Regions from separate parts of the Breznakia sp. PFB1-19 genome, predicted to be linked through region 2. Evidence: a T-box and tRNA genes for the amino acid it is inferred to sense, from the RefSeq annotation. Region 2 holds a T-box; the other holds one or more tRNA genes.

Region 1 (3,421 bases), on a different contig from region 2:
ATTGTCAATTGCATAATTCACGCAAGAAGCATCTACATATCCAAGAATCAACAGAGAACCTTTATACCCTTGCAATCGTAATGACTTTGCCTCATCAATTGACGAAACACAAATGTAATCAGCTCCACATTCAAGAAATGTGTTCGCTACTTCAATATCACCATGTGAATATGCATCCGCTTTACAAACGCAAAAAACATTCCTATTTGAATGTTTTTTAATAAGATTATAGTTAAATACTAAGTTATCCAAATGAATTACAGCGTATGTCTGACGATATTTCATAAATCACACCTATACTATTTTTGCAGTGTAGTATGCAACATACCCAGAATACGCAATGATAATTATGCGAACTATATTGTATGGATCTGCAGTGAATAAATTTCCAAAGAATTCCGTAAGACTGTATGTAAACAGTTGAAACGAAATTGTTTGCAACATGAATACATAACGGAAGAACTCAGCTAATCCTAAACAAAGGATAAAACATAAAACAGCTAGAATAGAAAACTTGATATCGATTCCTCTTCCCATGTACTTTATTACATTACCAATTGCTAATGCAGCACCAACATATATAAGGGAGTAATACCAACCATGAAAAACTTGATAAAATGCTGCAATAAGTATTGCACATATTATTGAACAAATAATCCCATAAATCATAGCCACAGGAAATCTTTGCTTATTTCTTAAATTATCTGTGTTAAAAACATTCATATAAACCTCCAAAAATATTTGTTTATAGTATATCACACTAATTCACGCTTGTTTATGAATAACTTGTGAATACCATAAATCATTCATGTTTTTCTACAATATATCGAAAAAAGAAAATGGATTTGTTAAATAATTAGAGAAATATCAGATATTACATTATATAAGGAAAAGAGATTTTAATCATATTCCATAAGAAAATAAGTAATTTGAAATTATTTTAAAATTTTTTGTATTTTTTTGCTTTTTTTCATTGCCTTTTTGTTTTGTTTCGGTTATTATGAATAGGCGGTAATCAGCAAGGTATGAGCTTACACAGCTGACCCGACAGTGCTTTGAAAAAGTTGAAAAAGTTGAAAAAAATCTATTGACACTGCAAAGCACAAATGATAACATATAAAAGCACTGTGAACTGCTTAGGCAGATGCAGTAAAAATGGAGGTTTAGCTCAGTTGGGAGAGCATCTGCCTTACAAGCAGAGGGTCAGCGGTTCGAGCCCGTTAACCTCCACCATTTTTATGCCGACTTAGCTCAATCTGGTAGAGCAACTGACTTGTAATCAGTAGGTTGTGGGTTCAATTCCTATAGTCGGCACCATTTTTTTATGGAGGGGTAGCGAAGTGGCTAAACGCGGCTGACTGTAACTCAGTTCCTTAGGGTTCGGCAGTTCGAATCTGCCCCCCTCCACCATTATCTTTGGTTTGACTTCTTGGGGTATAGCCAAGCGGTAAGGCACCAGACTTTGACTCTGGCATTGCACTGGTTCGAATCCAGTTACCCCAGCCAATTTTAAATCATTTATGACCCCTTAGCTCAGTTGGTAGAGCATTTGACTTTTAATCAAAGGGTCGGGCGTTCGAATCGCCCAGGGGTCACCATCTGCGGGTGTAGTTTAATGGTAGAACTTCAGCCTTCCAAGCTGACTACGTGAGTTCGATTCTCATCACCCGCTCCATTTAAAGAAACAAGTACCTTGTAATCATATGGGTGCTTTTTTTTATATTCACTAGTCAGCTTTGGATGTAAGTTATTCGATTATTATTTTTGCTGAAGTTCGTCTTAACACTTAGGCATGGATTCTTCTAATAACTGATTCTCATCCCTAGGCAGCTCTTGATCTCGTATAATCATCGCACGTAATATATCATCCGAAATTTGATACCACTTTAATTGAACATGATAACGTGCTTTCTCGTATTTCGGGTTTTTATTCAAACAACGATTTAACGGTTGTATAGAAAACGGACCGATACGAGGACATGTTGTCTTTCTTTTCATTTGTCTTAGTACTTGTTCTTTTATTTCTTTTGTCGTAATCCACCAGTGATCTTCAACGATACCTAGAATTAGTGCATCAACCTTGCTAGAGAACCGAGTACCGACAAACATAAAGCGATCAAGGATTTTATCAATATTAGAAATCCTAGAGAAAGCGCGATTTATCTCATCTATTTCATACTGATTCAAAGCTTTATACTCTTCCCCACTCAATCGAACATCACCTTTTCCGTTTGTTGTTCCGTCCGCAAAGTGATAGCGTAAATATGCTTCTGTTGCCGAGTAAGAAACTCCAATTGAACGTAGAAATCGTATAAACTCATATACATTCTCTGTATGTACAGATGTCTTAAATCCCATTTTAACACTAATATATTTCTTTATTCCTTTAATTTCAATGTAAAAATCAGGTTTCATCTTTTCCTTAATATGATAAGCATAAATGATATCATCTTCATGTATATCGCCATACAATACCTCAACAAGGTCATACAATAATACAGGTAATTGCTTCACTTTCCTTTTATGAAAAACTCTAACAAACTCTTTTTCATTTTCTATACCACTTATTTCTTTCTTAAATGGAGTTTTGTGTTCCATATATATACTACCTCCTTAATTTCTTATAGTACATATATTACAAAAATCCTAAAAATGCTTTTTATGTTATACTACATATATGAAAATCGTATTAGCAACCACAGCAAAACATAAAAGCGAAATACTTACAAACGCGCATATTTATCACACGTGTCGCAAAGGTGACTTTGCTGAAGTAAAGAACATCGAAAATCCAAAACAACGCGCAATAGCCAACGCAACAGGCAAAGCTCAGTCAATACATCCAAATAGTGATGAAGTTGTTATCGGTCTAGATACATTTGTTGTTTTTGAAAATCAAATATTTGAAAAACCAAGAAATACTGAAGAAGCTAGAAATCGACTCAGACAGATGTCAGGAAGAACAAATGAAGTCTACACTGGTATTTGCATTATTGATTCAAGATCGCAAACGATTTTAACTGATGTTGCAAAAACTAAGGTTACCTTCTTCCCTATAAGTGACAAAAATATTGATTTGTATATAAAAAGCGAACCGAACTTGATTCACTCTACTGGTTATATTATTGAACATATGCTTAGCTGTTTCATCAAGTCCATAGAAGGTGAATACTACAATATTCTAGGTGTGCCTTGCGCAAAAATCTACGCAATGCTTGCATCTATTGGGTATGAATTTGGCGAGGGTAGGACAAAATAAAGTGGATACATTATTTAATATACCGTCATACTTTATGTTATATAATGCAATATAACTTATTTACATATTATGTTTTTAAGTTTATTATTATACTAATGAGATGTTAAAAGTTTCTAATCTTTCTCTTTTGCAACTCATTAGATTGAAACGTTCTTTTGTAAC
Region 2 (3,421 bases):
CCGATATTGCTTATTTCATCCAATTCACCTTCTTTAAATATATTAACAATATGCTCAGAAATAGTTGATTGGCTATTTTCAAATAAAGTAGAAATCTCTCTCTGCGTCAACCATACCGTTTCTTCGCCCAAGTCTAAATTAACATTTATTTCAAAGTCATTATCTTTAAAAACAACAATTTCTTTTTTATTCATCTCAACACATCCTTTTCTCTAATTATATGATTACAAACTTATAATAACAATTGAATACTTATTCGCTTTCCCCTTTATTGTACACTACCCTAAAATAATTAATTTTCCTTCTCATATTTAAAAAAATACAGTTTAGCCTCTTATCACTAAACTGTATTTAAAGTTAAATATTTTCTTTTATCTTCCACGCATATGAGGGAATAATAGCACCTCACGAATTGTTGTTTGTCCTGTAAGTAACATAACAAAGCGGTCAATTCCAAGTCCAATACCACCAGTTGGAGGCATTCCATATTCTAATGCTTCCACGTAGTCTGTATCCATTTCATTTGCTTCATCGTTACCCAATTCTTTTTCTTTTAATTGGTTTTCGAAACGTTCTCTTTGATCGATCGGATCATTTAATTCAGAGAATGCATTTGCATATTCTGCACCATCAATGAATAATTCAAAACGGTCCGCAAAACGTGGATCTTCTTCATTTTTCTTTGCTAATGGTGAGATTTCTACTGGGTGACCATATACAAATGTTGGTTGCACAATTTTGTCTTCACAGTATTTTTCGAAGAATAAGTTAATGATGTGTCCTACACCTGTGTGGTGTTTTTCTACTTCAATATCGTGTTCTTTTGCATAAGCAACTGCTTGATCATATGTTACATCTTCAAAGAAGTTGATTCCTGTTTCTGCTTTAATTGCATCAACCATGTGTAATCTAGCAAATGGTGCTTTTAATGAAATCGTTTTTCCATTCCATTCAATATCTGTTGTTCCACATACTTCATTGGCAACGGTTTCCATTAATCCTTCAGCTAAATCCATCATTCCATACATGTCTGAGTATGCAACATATGCTTCTACTGTTGTGAATTCAGGGTTATGGTTTTTATCCATTCCTTCATTACGGAATAAACGACCAATTTCGTATACACCTTCAAGACCACCAACAATCAAACGTTTTAGTGGTAACTCAGTAGCAATACGTAAGTAGAAAGGCATATCTAGTGTATTATGGTGTGTCACGAATGGACGTGCACTTGCTCCACCTAGAATTGGTTGTAATACTGGTGTTTCTACTTCAATTAATCCTTGGTTATCTAAATAGTGTTGGATAGAACGAATGATACGTGGACGCATAATTGCAATACGTTTTGCTTCTTCATTCGTAATTAAGTCTACATAACGACGACGGTATCTTTCTTCTACATCACTTAATCCATGGAATTTTTCTGGTAATGGACGTAGTGCTTTCGTTAAATGTGTATAGGTTTCTGCTTTAATTGAAAGTTCTCCATGATTTGTTTTCATCACGGTTCCTTCAATTCCAACGATATCTCCTAAGTCACTTTTCTTAAATACTTCATATGCGTCATCACCAACAGCATCTTTACGTACGTAAATTTGAATTTGTCCATCCAAATCTTGAATGTGCATAAATCCCGCTTTTCCTTGACGACGTTTTGTCATAATACGACCAGCAACTTTTACTTTAATGTTTAATTCTGCAAGTTCTTCTTTATCTTTATCCGCATATAAGTTTTTAATATCTCCACTTTTTGCGGTACGATCATATCTTGTCCCAAATGGGTTAATTCCCATTTCTTCAAGTTCTTTCATTTTCTCGCGTCTTACAATCTCTTGATCTGTTAATTGTTGTACATCTGCCATAATTTTATCTCCTTTTTGCATTAAAAAAACTCTCTTCCACATAGGGACGAGAGTTATCATCGTGGTACCACCCTAATTTATGCATGTATTACTACATACACCTTAGTAACTAGTTCATAGTTATTCGTAACGTGAATGAGACGTATCACTCCAAGTCCTTTGTTCGGTTTACACCTATGATCCCAATTCCACCAATAAGGGACTCTCTTTGCATGGTTTGCAAACGTACTCTACTTTTCATCGTGATTAATATCATCCCTATTTTAACAAAAGCATGAACTTTGTCAAATAAAAAAGGAAATTTCACGCGATATAAGTGATATCAAGTTTATTCAACACCGTTTCCATTAAAAAAGCTCCACTTTTTTTCGTGGAACTTATCTAGGTTTTGTATCTTCGTATTCTTGTAAGATGAGTTCATACTCATGAAGAATATCTTCAAACTCTGCAAAGGTTTCAACTTTTGATAATCGATCTTTTGTGACATGTGATTTTGGTAATCCTTTGATATACCAAGTTGCATGTCCACGCATTTCTTTCATCCCAACACGTTCACCTTTTAATTCGCAAAGGTTTCTTGCATGTTGAAATGCTAATGCAAATTTCTCTTGATACGAAACATCTTCTAGTATTTCACCCGTTTTCAAATAGTGATTGCACTGACGAATTAACCAAGGATTTCCAAGAACCCCTCGACCAATCGCAACTGCATCGCATCCGGTTTCTTCCATCATTGCTTTAAAGTCAGCAACGCTTTTTACATCACCATTTCCCATTACAGGAATAGAGACTGCATCTTTGACTTGCTTAATAATGGACCAATCGGCTTTACCTTCATACATTTGTGCACGAGTACGACCATGAATACAAATTGCGCTGGCTCCTGCTTTTTCCATAAGTTTTGCGAATTCGACAGCATTGATACTATGTGCATCCCAACCTGCTCGAAATTTAACTGTAACTGGTTTTTTCACTGCAGCAACAATTGCTTTGACAAGTTTGTATGCATGTTCAGGATCTTTCATTAAGGCACTACCAGCAAATGATTTTACTACCTTATTTACTGGACATCCCATATTGATATCAATTACATCACAAGCTGTATCTTGATCCATCACTTTAGCTGCGTGAACCATTGTGTCAATATCATGACCAAACAATTGCAACGCCATCGGATGTTCATTTTCATGGACATCTAACATTCCCATCGTTTTCTCATTTTTATAGAAAATCGCTTTATCACTGATTAGTTCAGACACAATAAAACCAGCTCCAAATTCTTTATAAAGTGAACGGAACGCAGCATTACTAATACCTGCCATTGGGGCAATGACTATTTCATTTTCAATTGGTAAATCTCTAATGTACCACATGCGCCTTATCTTTCAATATGTCTTGAAGTTCTGCTTCGCTGATCTGGTATTCTTTTTTGCAGTATTGACAAGTTGCTTGTGCTCCATGATCTTCATCAATCATGTTTTGAATTTCACTAGCATCCATTAGAGAAATCGCATTGATGATTTTTTCTTTACTACAGTTACATACAAAAGCAACATCTG

The links. A T-box is a leader RNA that pairs with one kind of tRNA and senses whether it is charged. The one in region 2 lies ahead of lysS (lysine--tRNA ligase), so its partner is inferred to be a tRNA-Lys.
Region 1: it has a tRNA-Lys gene. The T-box ahead of lysS (lysine--tRNA ligase) is inferred to sense a tRNA for this amino acid. The anticodon was not compared.

The regions. Positions count from the first base shown of each region.
Region 1 covers NZ_JARXXJ010000020.1:19,965-23,385, forward strand. The annotation lists gene alr (alanine racemase) at 1-285, opposite strand, end outside; gene M2098_RS09135 (hypothetical protein) at 295-723, opposite strand; tRNA gene M2098_RS09140 (tRNA-Val) at 1,158-1,233, shown strand; tRNA gene M2098_RS09145 (tRNA-Thr) at 1,241-1,317, shown strand; tRNA gene M2098_RS09150 (tRNA-Tyr) at 1,327-1,410, shown strand; tRNA gene M2098_RS09155 (tRNA-Gln) at 1,431-1,506, shown strand; tRNA gene M2098_RS09160 (tRNA-Lys) at 1,523-1,598, shown strand; tRNA gene M2098_RS09165 (tRNA-Gly) at 1,602-1,675, shown strand; gene M2098_RS09170 (hypothetical protein) at 1,780-2,598, opposite strand; gene M2098_RS09175 (Maf family nucleotide pyrophosphatase) at 2,678-3,259, shown strand.
Region 2 covers NZ_JARXXJ010000005.1:8,936-12,356, reverse strand. The annotation lists gene rhuM (RhuM family protein) at 1-194, opposite strand, end outside; gene lysS (lysine--tRNA ligase) at 372-1,862, opposite strand; T-box leader at 1,902-2,112, opposite strand; gene dusB (tRNA dihydrouridine synthase DusB) at 2,240-3,235, opposite strand; gene hslO (Hsp33 family molecular chaperone HslO) at 3,222-3,421, opposite strand, start outside.